Salipiger abyssi: one gene and its partner. The main gene of each other region encodes a partner of the protein of the gene in region 2 in a complex. Links are inferred from orthologs where the notes say so. Each region holds a gene or a part of one and is shown on either strand. Other genes may lie near its edges.

Evidence for each region. The genes of interacting proteins can lie anywhere in the genome.
Region 1: the proteins of uvrB (region 2) and Ga0080574_RS06920 are in contact, whole or in part, in a crystal structure (PDB 7EGT), measured with the Thermus thermophilus proteins. The link is inferred for Salipiger abyssi from one-to-one orthologs. Residues at the interface, in WP_096411307.1 of Thermus thermophilus: Glu23, Leu25, Arg26, Asp27, Gly28, Glu29, Arg30, Phe31, Arg55, Glu326, Asp327, Phe328, Glu379, Ser382, Gln383, His398, Gly400, Arg401; in WP_096412145.1 of Thermus thermophilus: His654, Arg656, Phe657, Gln666, Asp668, Glu669, Lys680, Arg681, Leu682, Ser683, Lys685, Tyr686, Ala687.

What each region holds. Positions count from the first base shown.
Region 1 is NZ_CP015093.1:693,208-699,413, forward strand. What follows is about bases 2,588-5,646. They hold Ga0080574_RS06920 (ATP-dependent helicase), read right to left. Parts: upstream 5,309-5,646; coding sequence 2,867-5,308; downstream 2,588-2,866. Other genes in these bases: Ga0080574_RS06915 (hypothetical protein), read left to right, coding at 2,588-2,802. In the rest of the region: more of Ga0080574_RS06915, read left to right, coding at 1-2,587; Ga0080574_RS06925 (calcium-binding protein), read left to right, coding at 5,653-6,165. UniProt on the Escherichia coli protein: A helicase with DNA-dependent ATPase activity. Unwinds DNA duplexes with 3'-5' polarity. Translocates on single-stranded DNA with 3'-5' polarity. Initiates unwinding more efficiently from a nicked substrate than double-stranded DNA.
Region 2 is NZ_CP015093.1:2,933,440-2,940,815, reverse strand. The notes cover bases 246-3,218. They hold uvrB (excinuclease ABC subunit UvrB), read left to right. Parts: upstream 246-619; coding sequence 620-2,818; downstream 2,819-3,218. Other genes in these bases: Ga0080574_RS17850 (REP-associated tyrosine transposase), read right to left, coding at 2,885-3,218. Also shown: Ga0080574_RS17860 (ETC complex I subunit), read right to left, coding at 1-184; more of Ga0080574_RS17850, read right to left, coding at 3,219-3,448; Ga0080574_RS17840 (I78 family peptidase inhibitor), read right to left, coding at 3,523-4,326; Ga0080574_RS17835 (hypothetical protein), read left to right, coding at 4,393-4,635; Ga0080574_RS17830 (excinuclease ABC subunit B), read left to right, coding at 4,674-5,072; Ga0080574_RS17825 (MarR family winged helix-turn-helix transcriptional regulator), read right to left, coding at 5,343-5,837; Ga0080574_RS17820 (MarR family winged helix-turn-helix transcriptional regulator), read right to left, coding at 6,237-6,701; Ga0080574_RS26270 (antibiotic biosynthesis monooxygenase family protein), read right to left, coding at 6,768-7,076; Ga0080574_RS17810 (sugar ABC transporter ATP-binding protein), read right to left, coding at 7,073-7,376. UniProt on the Escherichia coli protein: The UvrABC repair system catalyzes the recognition and processing of DNA lesions. A damage recognition complex composed of 2 UvrA and 2 UvrB subunits scans DNA for abnormalities.

The sequences.
Region 1 (6,206 bases), 2.2 Mb from region 2 along the record:
GGCATCGCCCTGCTGCGCCGTGCCGGCACCGGCTGGATCCGTCTGAGCGAGGTTGCGCTGGATCGCGACGATCTCGACGCGGCCCTGCGCGCGCTGCACGAAGAGGCCGAGACCGCCGCCCCGGACGGGGCAAAGGTCATCCTCGTGCTGCCCAACGAGCAGATCCGCTATCTCGACCTGCCCGATCCCGGCGGCGATGACGCGACGCGCGGTGCGACTGTGCGCGCGGCGCTCGACGGGGCCACGCCCTACGCGGTGGACGAGCTGGTGATCGACTGGTCGCGGCGCGGCGACACGCTGCTCGCCGCCGCCGTCGCGCGCGAGACGCTGGAGGAGGCCGACGGGTTCATCCGCGCCCACGGGTTCGATCCGGTGAGCTTCACCGCAATGCCCGAGGCCGGCAGCTTCGAGGGTCCGGCGTTTTTCGGCGCCGCGCCGGGCTGGAGCGGCACGCCGCCCGAGCGGTTGTCGCAACCGATCCGGATCGTCGCCGCGCCCGAACCGGAGCCCGCCCCTAAGCCAGAGCCCGTCCCTGAACCCCAACCGGAGGCCCCCGCCGAACAGACGGCGCCGGATATCCCCGCGGCGGCGCTGGCACCGCTGCCGGAGCCGGCCCCCACAAAGGCCGAGGAGCCTCCCGCGCCGGCGGAGCCCGAGATCGCCAGGAGCGAAACGACATCTCCGACGCCCCCCAAGACGGAGGCAGCAAAGGAGGCGGAAAAGGCCGCGCCCGCCGAAACGCCGCCGTCAGCGGACGACGTTCCCAAAGCAGAGCCAAAGGACGAGACAGAGACCCCCGGCCCCGCCAGCTTCGGACAAGGGGTCTTCGGCCCCGGCGGCAATGCCCGCGCCGACACGATCCCCGCGCCGGAGAACGAGGCGCCCCGGCTGCGCGCCGCGCCCGCGCCCGGCAAGACCCCGCCGCTGCCCGGCGCCGGCGCTGCGGCCTCCGGCCCCGCGCCGAGCTTTACCAGCATCCGCGCCACCCGCGATCTGCCGCCCGCCGCCCCCGCGCCCTCGGTACAGCCGGCAGCGGAGCCCGGCACGGGCGCGGCGAAAGGCAAGGCCAAGCTCCGCGCCCGTGAGGCGGATGGTGCGGCGCCCGTGCCGCCCGCGCCTGTGCCGCCAGCGGCAACGCCTGCAAAGGAAAAGGACGGGCTCGGCAAGCGCGCGCGCGCCGCGCTGAGCGGCCCGGCACGCGGCAAGGCCAAACCCGCCGAAACGAAACAGCCGCAAGCCCCGAAGAAACCCCGCAAAGCCGCCAAAGCCGCGCCCGCACCTGCGGCGCCCCCCGCCCCCGCACCTGCCGCTAAGAGCGCCCCGCCGGGGCCGCGCCCGGACGCGGTGCAAACCGCCGCGCTGCGCCGCAGCCGCAACGACGATCCCGGCCCTGCGACCGCGATGACCGCCGCCGCGACCTTCGATCTGGAAGAAGAGCGCCGCCGCATGACGGTGTTCGGCGCCCGCAATGGCGAGCCGATTGGCGGCAAGCCGCGCTATCTCGGGCTCATGCTGACCGCCGTGCTGCTGCTCTTCCTCGCCGGGGTAGCCGCCTGGGCGTCGGTCTTCCTCGACGAGGGGCTGTCGCGCTTCTTCGGCGGGTCGGATGTCACCGAAACCGCCGCCGTCGCGCCCCAGCCCGACGCCACACCGGCGCCGGTCGCGGCACCGGCCCCGGAGGCCGAAGACGAAACGGCCTTGACCGCGATCGAGCCTGCGCCCGTGGCACCACCACCACCGCCGCCCGCCCCGACCCCGATCCCGCCCGAGGGCGCGCAGGCCCCCACGCCCGAAGAGGCCGAGGCGCGCTATGCCGCCACCGGGATCTGGCAGCGCGCGCCCACCGCGCCGCTGGAGCCGGCGCCGGATCAGCTCGAAGATCTCTATGTCGCCTCGGTCGATCCCAAGGTCGGCCAGTTCGACGCGGTGGCCCTTCCCGAAGCGCCCGCCGCCGGCGACGATCTGCCGCTCGATCCGCAGCGGCTGCCGCCCGGCCCGGATGTCCGCTTCGATCTCGACGATCAGGGGCTGGTGCGCGCCACGCCCGAGGGCGCGATCTCGCCCGACGGGGTGCGGGTCTTTGCCGGGCAACCGCCGCAGGTGCCGCCAGCGCGCAGCATAGCCGAGACGCCCGACCCACCGGCATCAGACGCGGAGGCCGCGCCGCAGGAGGCCTCGGATCCGGCGCTTCAGCAGTTGCAGGAGCGCCGCCCGCAGGCCCGCCCCGGCGATCTCGTGGAGCAGACCGAGCGCGCCAATCTCGGCGGCATCTCGATTGCCGAGCTTTCCCGCAAGCGCCCGGCCCTGCGCCCGCTCAGCGCGCAGGAACAGGCGAGCGCGCAGGCGGAGGCCCAGCAGGCCGAGGATACCGCCGATCAGGCCGAGGACAGCGCCGAGCCCGACACGCCGCCCGCCACAGAGCTCGCCATCGCGAATTCGCTGGCGCCGCAGCCCCGCCCCGGCGACATGGCCGGCATCGTCCGCCGCGCCGAGCGCGAGACGGTGCAGACCGCCTCCACCGCCCCGGTGCGCATGCAGCCCGGCCCGCGCGTGCCGCAGAACACCAATGTGGCCAAGGAAGCGACGGTGCGGAACCAGATCAACCTGCGCCAGATGAATCTGATCGGGGTGTTCGGCAAGGCGTCGAGCCGCCGCGCGCTGGTGCGGCTGTCGAACGGGCGGCTGCAAAACGTCAAGGTGGGCGACCGGCTGGACGGCGGGCGCGTCGCCGCCATCGGGGAGTCCGAGCTGCAACTCACCAAGAGCGGGCGCAACATCGTGTTGCGGATGCCCAGCGGCTAAACCGGGCGCGCCGCAAATTCCTTCAAAGGAATTTGCAACTCTTTTCGAAAAGAGTTGCCGTCGCTCAGAACGGCACGTCGTCCTCCGCATGCACGAAGCGCGCGACCACCTTCTTCACCCCGGATTTCTCGAAGGCGATCTCCAGCTTGTCGCCCTCGATCCCGGTGATCTCGCCATAACCGAATTTCTGGTGAAACACCCGCTGGCCCATCTCGAAGGCCGAGACCGCCTGAAGGTCGATCACCGTATTGCGGCTTTCGCGCGGCTGGCTCACCGGGCGCTGCGACGAGCGTTCCTGCAAGCGCTTCCAGCCCGGGGAATTGTAGACATTGGCCTCCGCCGCCCGCGTTTCCAGCCCCGATCCGCCGCCATAGGCCGCCGCTGCGCCGTAGCCGCCGCCATAGAGCCCCGGCGGCGTCAGCACCTCCACATGCGCCTCGGGCAGCTCGTCGATGAAACGCGACGGCAGCGCCGATTGCCACTGGCCGAACACCCGGCGGTTGCCGGCGAAGGAGATCGTGCAGAGCTCCTCGGCCCGGGTGATCCCGACATAGGCCAGCCGCCGCTCCTCCTCGAGCCCCTTCAGCCCGCTCTCGTCCATGCTGCGCTGCGACGGGAACAGCCCGTCCTCCCAGCCCGGCAGGAAGACGCAGGGGAATTCCAGCCCCTTGGCCGCGTGCAGCGTCATGATCGAGACCTTGGCGCCGGCCTCCTCGCTCTCATTGTCCATGATCAGCGCGACGTGTTCGAGGAACCCCTGAAGGTTCTCGAACTGCTCCAGCGCCTTGACCAGCTCCTTGAGGTTCTCCAGCCGGCCCGGCGCCTCGGGCGTCTTGTCGTTCTGCCACATCGCCGTGTAGCCGGATTCGTCGAGAATGACCTCGGCCAGCTCCATATGGCTGAGCTCCGGCGTGCCGCGCCGGGTCTCGCCCACCAAAAAGGCGGGCTCGTCGTCGATCACATCGGCGCTGTCTTCGGCCTCGCCCGGGCGCAGCACCGGCCCCAGCATGGTCTCGCGCCAGCGCGCCAGATTTTCGCAGAGCATCCGCAGCTGGCCGGCGCCCTTGCCCCGGAGCCGCTCCTCCTCCACCGCGATGCGGGCGCCCTCGATCAGCGACACGCCGAATTCCCGCGCCGTCGCCTGAATGGTCTGCTGCGCCTTGTCGCCAAGGCCGCGCTTGGGGGTGTTGACGATGCGCTCGAAGGCGAGATCGTCATCGGGCGAGACCACCAGCCGGAAATAGGCCATGGCGTCGCGGATCTCCATCCGCTCGTAAAAGCGCGGGCCGCCGATGACGCGATAGGGCAGACCGATGGTGAGGAACCGGTCCTCGAAGGCGCGCATCTGATGCGAGGCACGCACCAGAATGGCGATGTCGTCGAGCGAATATTGCCGCAGCCCGCGCGTACCCTTTTGCAGCGACTCGATCTCCTCGCCGATCCAGCGCGCCTCTTCCTCGCCGTCCCAGTGGCCGATGAGGCGGACCTTCTCGCCCTCCTCGGCCTGGGTCCAGAGCTCCTTGCCCAGCCGACCCTCATTGCCGCGGATCACGCCGGACGCGGCAGCGAGGATATGCGGGGTCGAGCGGTAATTCTGTTCCAGCCGCACCACATGGGCGCCGGGGAAATCCTTTTCAAAGCGCAGGATGTTGCCGACCTCGGCACCGCGCCAGCCATAGATCGACTGGTCGTCATCGCCGACGCAGCAGATGTTCTTGTGTCCCCCGGCCAGCAGCCGCAGCCAGAGATACTGCGCAACGTTGGTATCCTGATACTCGTCCACGAGGATGTAGCGGAACCAGCGCTGATACTGCGCCAGCACATCCGGATGCGCCTGAAAGATCGTCACCACATGCAGCAGCAGGTCGCCGAAATCGCAGGCATTGAGTTCGCGCAGACGGGCTTGGTACTGCTCGTAAAGCTCGGTGCCGCGATGGTTGAAGGCGCCAGCCTCGGAGGCGGGCACCTTGGAGGGCGTCCAGGCGCGGTTCTTCCAGTGGTCGATGAGCGAGGCAAGCTGCCGCGCCGGCCAGCGCTTTTCGTCGATATTGTTGAGCGAGAGCAGCTGTTTCAGCAGGCGGATCTGATCGTCGGTATCGAGAATGGTGAAATTGCTCTTGAGCCCGGCCAGCTCCGCATGGCGGCGCAGCAGCTTGACGCAGATCGCATGGAAGGTGCCGAGCCAGGGCATGCCCTCGATCTGCTGGCCGAGCATCCGCCCCACCCGCTCCTTCATCTCGCGCGCGGCCTTGTTGGTGAAGGTCACCGCGAGGATCTCGTTCGCGCGCGCATTGCCGCTCATCAGAAGATGCACGATCCGCGCGGTCAGCGCCTTGGTCTTGCCGGTGCCCGCGCCGGCCAGCATCAGCACCGGCCCGTCCATCTGCAACACCGCCTCGCGCTGCGCCGGATTCAGGTCGTCGAGATAGGGCGCGGGCCGTGCCGCCATGGCGCGGGCCGACAGCGACGCGCCTTCGAAGGCGTCCATGTCATCGAAACTGCTCATGGGGCGAAAATAGCGCGACGGCCCGGCGGTGGGAAGGGCCGTTCTGCATTTGTTCATAACTTCGCGCAGGCGGCAAAAACACGGGCGCACAGCAAAAACGAATCGTTTCATAGCGCCAATTGCAATAGTGCGGACAAATCACAACCTAAAGGGAATCGAATAAATTCAGATTCAATTTTAAGGGAATCGGCCGCTTAGTATTTGGAAGAAAACTATCACCCAAAAAAATTATCAGAACAAAATACGGCAAAACTGAGGCCAACGGTTAAATTACTGAGATATTAATGCGACAGAATTGAATCACCCGCGGTGCATTTGCCGCATTTTCTTTAGTGGGGGTAGATATGGAACTTACTGATACTGGTGATACTTTCAACGGCGACCAAACCGGCGAAGTCATTGATGGCCTGAACGGTGCAGATTCGATCGCAGGCAATGCCGGCAACGACACCATCAGCGGCGGCGGTGGCCGCGATCTGCTGCTTGGCGGACAAGGGCAGGACACCGTGCTTGGCGGTGGCGGTAGCGATACCATCTATGGCGGCGCAGATGACGATTTCATCTATGGGAACGCAGGCGCTGACTTTCTTTCCGGCGACCTGGGTGCCGACACACTGAAAGGCGGCGGCGGAAACGACACCTTCATGTTCAAGGCGGCGACCGCAGACGCGACAGACACCATCGTCGATTACAACGCCGGTGAAACCCTTCTCTTTGAGGGCTTCGCGGTCGACTCTGTCGACTTCAACACAGTAAATGGTGACGACCTGCTGATCACAATCGACGGTGTCGACGTGGTCATCATCGAGGATTTCGACATTCTCGATATTGGCAGCCTCAATTTTGAGTTTGCCTGATACTTGAATATAAGAGCCGGGCGCGCCTTTTTCGGGCGCCC
Region 2 (7,376 bases):
GCGCCTGCTCCTTGCTGTCGAATTTCAGGCGCACCTGCGACTGGGTATCGGAGGAGGAGGTCCAGCCCATCAGCGGATCCACTTCGCGCGGTTCGCTCGGCGCAAAGTCGAGAATCCAGTGTTTCGTCTTGCCCTGGCCCGAGGACATTGCCGTCCTGGCTGGCTGGTAAATCCGTGCGCGCATGGAATCCCTCCTGAACATTATGGAACGGTATCGGGGATTTGGCCCATCAGGGCAAGGGATCTGCGCGATTTTGACGGCATTTCGCGAGGCCTGGACGCCGGCAGGCGCAAACAGGGCACGCTCCATCGAAGAGACACGGGGGAGCGAGGGGTGGGTTGTGCGCTCCGAACGGGGCCTGTGCCACTGCTTGCTCTCAAAAGGTAAATATCGCCTGCGCCTTTAATCAATCGAAAAACACGTTCCTTCCGTGGCCGAATGAGCGACAAATGACCTAAGGTAAGCCGATTGTCGCACATTCCTAACGCGTTACGAGCGGTTCCTGAGACAGGTGGACGTCTGCCCGTTTTTCATGCAGATCGCCGCGGCGTCACGGCCCCTTGAATCTCGGCGCCATGGCAACAATTCTGTCAGGCGCCCGGTCCAGGAACCTCTCCCATGCCCTATGCCCATTCCGACAAGTCCGCCCCCGAGATGCACGCCCCCGCTCCCGATGTGCGCGAGCGCGAAAAGCTCGAAGGTGGCAAGCGCTTTGTCATGCAGACAGAGTTCCAGGCGGCGGGCGATCAGCCCACCGCCATCGCCGAGCTGTCGACAGGCGTGAGCGACGGCGAGCGCAATCAGGTGCTGCTGGGCGCCACCGGCACCGGCAAGACCTTCACCATGGCCAAGGTGATCGAGGAAACCCAGCGCCCGGCGATCATCCTCGCCCCCAACAAGACGCTGGCGGCGCAGCTATACGGCGAGTTCAAGGGCTTCTTCCCGGACAACGCGGTGGAGTATTTCGTCAGCTACTACGACTATTACCAGCCCGAGGCCTATGTGGCGCGCTCGGACACCTACATAGAAAAGGAAAGCCAGATCAACGAGCAGATCGACCGGATGCGCCACTCGGCCACCCGTGCGCTGCTCGAACGCGACGATGTGATCATCGTGGCCTCGGTCTCCTGCATCTACGGCATCGGCTCGGTCGAGACCTACGGCGCGATGACCCAGGATCTGATTGCCGGCAACGAATACGATCAGCGCAAGGTGATGGCCGATCTGGTGACCCAGCAATACCGGCGCAACGACCAGGCGTTTCAGCGCGGCTCGTTCCGGGTGCGCGGGGATTCGCTGGAGATCTGGCCCGCCCACCTCGAAGACCGGGCGTGGAAGCTGAGCTTTTTCGGGGAAGAGCTTGAGGCCATTACGGAATTCGACCCGCTCACCGGCCAGAAAACCGGCAGCTTCGAGCGCATCCGGGTCTATGCCAACTCGCACTATGTGACGCCGAAACCGACGATGAATCAGGCGGTGGTGCAGATCAAGAAAGAGCTGCGCCAGCGGCTCGACCAGCTTGTGAGCGAGGGCAAGCTGCTGGAGGCGCAGCGGCTGGAGCAGCGCACCAATTTCGATATCGAGATGCTGGAGGCCACCGGCGTCTGCAACGGCATCGAGAACTATTCGCGCTATCTCACCGGCCGTGCGCCGGGCGAGCCGCCGCCCACGCTGTTCGAATTCATCCCCGACAATGCGATTGTCTTTGCCGATGAAAGCCACGTCACCGTGCCGCAGATCGGTGGCATGTACCGGGGCGACTACCGGCGCAAGTTCACGCTCGCCGAGCACGGGTTCCGGCTGCCCTCCTGCATGGACAACCGCCCGCTCAAATTCGAGGAATGGGACGCGATGCGCCCGCAATCGGTGTTTGTCTCGGCCACCCCGGCGGCGTGGGAGCTGGAGCAGGCCGGCGGCGTCTTCACCGAACAGGTGATCCGTCCCACCGGGCTGCTGGATCCGCAGGTCGAGATCCGCCCCGTCGAGATGCAGGTGGACGATCTGCTCGACGAGGTCCGCAAGGTCACGGCGGACGGCTTCCGCACGCTCTGCACCACGCTCACCAAGCGCATGGCCGAGGATCTGACGGAATATATGCACGAACAGGGCATCAAGGTGCGCTACATGCATTCCGATATCGACACGATCGAGCGGATCGAGATCCTGCGCGATCTGCGGCTCGGCGCCTTCGACGTGCTGATCGGCATCAACCTGCTGCGCGAAGGGCTGGATATTCCCGAATGCGGGCTGGTGGCCATTCTGGACGCGGACAAGGAGGGCTTCCTGCGCTCCGAGACCTCGCTGATCCAGACCATCGGGCGCGCGGCACGGAATGCCGAGGGCCGCGTCATCATGTATGCCGACCGCATCACCGGCTCGATGGAGCGCGCCCTGGCCGAGACCGAGCGGCGTCGGGTGAAGCAGATCGCCTATAACGAGGAGCACGGCATCACACCGGCGACGGTGAAGAAGAATGTCGAGGACATTCTCGCCGGGCTCTATCAGGGCGATGTGGACATGAACCGGGTGACGGCGGTGGTCGACAAGGAGCGCGCCGGCGCCAATCTGGAAACGGTTCTGGAGGGGCTGCGCACGGATATGCGCAAGGCCGCCGAGAATCTGGAATTCGAGGAGGCCGCCCGGCTGCGCGACGAGATCAAGCGGCTGGAGGCGGTGGATCTTGCCGTTCACGACGACCCGCTGGCGCGCCAATCGGCGGTCGAGGCGGCGTCGGACGCGGCGGTCAAGTCATCCGGCCGCTCCACGGCGGGCCGCCCGGGCCAGCGCGGCGGGAATGTGAAGCGGCGGAAGCGGTAGGGTGGGCAATCTGCCCACCGTCATTGCGCCGGGCCGGAAGAGCGAATGGTGGGCAGATTGCCCACCCTACTCGCCGAACATCCCTTCGCCCAAGCCACCCGACCAATCCGCATCGACGCGCCCCAAGCGAATGTCGCGATGGATCGACGACCAGGGCCAATCCGAGGGCCGTGCCGCCAGCCCGTGCCGCACCGGATTGCCCCAGCAATAGGCCACATGCGCTTGGTAATCTGCCTCGTCGCGGATCATGTGCTCCCAATAGCGCCGCTGCCAGATTCCGCGTTCGCGCTTGGCCCGCTTGCTGGACGAGACCCGCGTAGGGTGGGCAATTCTGCCCACCGCCCCTGTTCCGGCACACCCCGCACCCACCCGCCTCGAAAACCGCGCCTTGATCTTGCGCCAGCGCTCGGGAAAGGCATTGTCGCCAGGCGGCAGCGTCCAGACTGCGTGCAGATGATCGGGCAGGATCACCATCGCGTCGCAGAACACCGGCGCCTCGCGTATGGTGTCGAGATAGGCGCCGCGCAGATCGTCGACATATTCCAGCAATAACGCCGAAGGCCGCCGCGCCAGCGCGACGGTGAAGAAATACGACGCCCCGGGTATCTGCAATCGACGGTAATTCGGCATCCGTCCGATATGACGCGAAAGCGGTAAAGGACGGGTTAAGTACGAGGCGGCGGTGGGCAGATTGCCCACCCTACTCAGCCGCAGAAAACCCGCAGCACCATACCCGCCTCATCCGTCTCGATGTTCAGCCTTGCGGGGTTGAAATCCGTCGTCGCAGGCTGGCCTTCGCGCAGCACGCGGATCTCCTCGCCAGCGGGCAGCGTCACCGCGGCGATGTTCTGGCCGACCAGCGCCGCGTAGTCGGACGGGTTGCACAGCCCCTCCGCTTCCTCCGCCATATCCTCGCCACCGCTCACCGTCAGCCCGAGCAGGCGCCAGCTCTGCATGCCGCCGCGATAGTAGTAAATCCGCTCCGCCGGATAGCCCGCCTCCAGCATGTTGCGGATCGCGGTCGGCGACTGGCCGCACCAGAGCCCGTTGCAGAAGAGCGCAACAGGCTTCGCCTCGGCACAATCCCAGCCGTCGAAATCCACCTCGCAGCCGAGCCGGCCCAGCTCGTCGATGATATAGGTATAAGGGATGCTCACCGCGCCGGGGATCGTGCCCTGCCGGAACCAGTCGGACGTCCGGCTGTCGATCACCAGCGCCTCGGGATCCTGCAACATCTCGAGCAGCTCCAGCTCGCCGATCGTCGTCACGCCGGGAGCGGGCTGCATCGGCTGGATGCAGAAATCCGGACAGGGGCGCGAGGTGCGCGCCCAATCGCCGGTCAGCCGGTGCTCCGGATCCTGGATGCGCGAGATCTCCGCCGGGCCGTGCTCCGTCTCGACCGTGACCGAGGGCAGGTCGCGGGCGATGTTCACGGGCGTTTCGGCCCCCGCGCTGCTACACCCCAAAATCAGCGCCGCGCCAAGCGCAGCCATGTGGAACTTCGTCATGTCGTCCTCCCGATCCGTCCAAAGCGCCGTCTTTCGCCACCGCGCGGAATACAGCAGACTGCGCCCATGCTGGAACTCTCCGCCCCCTCCTCCCATCTCTACCCCGGCGCCCTGTGCCGCGTCGAGGAGGGAGCGCTCGCCGACGGGCCGGTGGTGATGCTCTTCGCCGATGGCAGCCGCACCGGCGGCAGGCTCGCCGGCAGCCAGTTGCAGCTCATGCCCTATGAAACCCGCGCCGGCACAGCGATCCCGGCACGGCTGTGGCAGATCGACACGCAGACCATGCGCATCGCCGCACGGCTGCGCTGAGGGATCGACAGCGCGCCATTACGGCCTAAATTACAGGCATGCGCCCGATTCTCGCGATCCCTCTCACGGCACTTCTCCTGCTGGCCGCCTGCGCCACACCGCAAGAGCGCTGCCTGCGCGATGCCGCCGGCCCCTGGCGCGCGGCACTGAAGGAGCGGGAGCGCATCGCCGAGGATCTGGCGCGGGGCTTCACCTATGAGACCAAATTCGAGGAACGAACCCGCTTTCGCTGGTGCGCCGGCGGCACCGGCCAGCTCTACCCCTGCTGGGAGAGCGACGCGCAGCCGGTGACACGGCGGATCCCCGTTGACGCAGAGGCGCTGCGCGCCCGCGACGCCGAACTGGCGCGCGCCCTGCCCGAGCTGCGCCGAGCCGCCGAAGCGGATATGGAGCGGTGCCGCGTGGCCTTCCCCGAAGCGGAAACGCCGCCCTCCTGACGCCACAGCGCGCTGATCGACCTCTTCGGGCGGAAAGTCATCCGAGCAACTGGAGTGACAGCTCCGATTTGCGTGGCCGTCTCTTCATGCCGTTGTAACGACGGTCTCGTCGAAATTGCCGCGCATGGCGCGAGACGATGGCGGACTCTGTTGGGTTCGACGGTCAGCGCCTCCTCGACTGCCCCCGGATCGTCACGCCCCTCCGTCACCGGCAACCGCGCGACCTCCCCGGGCAGGGGGCCGGACCACGCAGAGACCATGACGGGCCTGTCAGGGCCGCCCCGTCAGCGGCGGGCGCAGCTCCTGCGGACCTTCTGCCGCATCCGCCCGGTCGCCACCCGTCAGGTTGCGCTGCGCGACGCCGAGTGTGACAAGCAATTGTTCGATCTCCGGCCCGGCCACTCCGGACAAGGCCGCCGCGTTCACCTCGGCCGCCGCCGCGAGGCAGGGGGCCTCCAGCTGCCTGGCCTTTTTGGTGAGATAGACAACGTTCTTGCGCTGGTCGGTCGGATGGCCCTCGCGGACAATCATCCGCTCGGCGGCAAGGCTGCGCAGGGTGACCGCGACGCTCGGCGCGGCGATCCCCGCACGCTGCGCGATCTCCGCCTGTGCCAGCCCGTCCTGAAGCCAGAGCACCCGCAGCACGTACCATTGTCCGATGCTGACACCGTGCCGCGCCAGCCGAAGCGCCAGCTCGCGTTGCAGCAGCCTGTTCAGGTTGCGAACGATATGACCAAAACTTTCATCGGGGTGAAGCGTTTGCATCGTCGCGGCGGCAGCTCCGTTGTTGGGAAGAGGACAGGCGGCGGATCCGCCGAGACGCCCGCAAAGCGCCACCGGTTCGGCGGAGGCACAATTGACAGAAGATCCTGCAAGCTTCGTAGCCTAACGAAGATGTTCGCAGAGAGAACCCGTGTCAAGCATCGGTCGGGCACATGCCCCCTGCCCTCGCACCGCTGTGCTCAGGACGTCTTGCATCGTGGCGGCCCGACATGGAACGACGCGGCCATTCCACCCGTCGCGCACATTCCGACGGCTGACCGAGCAGGCCGCGGGCGATAGGTTCGTTAGGCAAATAAATTCATTCAGAGTCGCAGAAGGCCCATCCGCCACCTTCGCCGGATCGGTTTCGGTGACCCCAAGCCGAACCGGTCGGGAAAGCCTTCAGATCTCGGGTGCGGCGCCGGCGTCCTCGGCCTGCTCGACAAAGCGCCCGCAGGCGGCACGCAAGACGCGCATGCAGGTTTCCACATCCTCCTCGGGCAACCCCGCGAGCGAAAAGGCGTTTACCTCGATGGCCTGTGCCAGACAGATGGATTCGAGCTGCCGCCCCGCCTTGGTCAGAAAGATGATGTTCTTGCGCTGATCCGTGGGATGCCGGTCTCGCACCACATAGCCGTGCTCTGCCAGGCTGCGCAGCGCCGCCACGATGCTGGGCGCGGCCACCCCCGCGCGCTGCGAGATCTCGGCCTGCGAGATGCCGTCCTGAATCCACAGCACCCGCAGCGCGTACCACTGCCCCAGAGAGACCCCGAGAGGCGCGATCCGCCGGCCGAGCTCGCGCTGGAAATAGCGGTTCACATCGCGGATCAGGTGACCGAAGCTCCGGTCGGGGGGCAGGCTGTTCATCGGGCGCAGGTCCAGTCGCAATAACCGCAGGGCCGGAACGAAGCCGGCCCTGCAAACGCAGAAACTTTAGGGCATACCTGCCTCAGAGACTACGTAATCGCAATGCGACGCGGCGACACCGCCGTCGATTGCCTCTCCGATGAGCCCGAATAGCGTCTCATAGGCCGGCGATTTCTGGAACTTCTCGGTGTGGTCCTCGACGCTGTCCCATTTCACCAGGCAGAAGAAGGTCTGCGGGTTCTCCTTGGAGCGCACGACCTCGATCCCGTGGCAGCCCGGCGCGGCCTGAAACAGCGGCAATGCCGCCGTCATCCCGTCCGCAAACACGCTCTCTGACCCCGGTTTCGTCCGGATCTCGACCAGTTCCAAAATCATGACAGTCCCTCTGCTTCCAGTTTCCGGGGGAGACCCGGGCCCGATACGGCTCCGGCGTCTTTGGTGGAGTTCATCATCACGAGCAGGTTGTGCTCGGTCATCTCGGCACCGCTCAGCTCTCCGGCGAGCCTGCCATCGACAAACACGCCGATGCGGTCGGCCAGGTCGATGATCTCGCCCGGGTCGCTGGAATAGACGAGCACGACAAGCCCCGCCTGCGCCAGATGCCGGACGATGCGGTGAATCTCGAGCCGCGCATGGATGTCGATGCCCCGGGTCGGATCGTCGAGCAGCAACAGC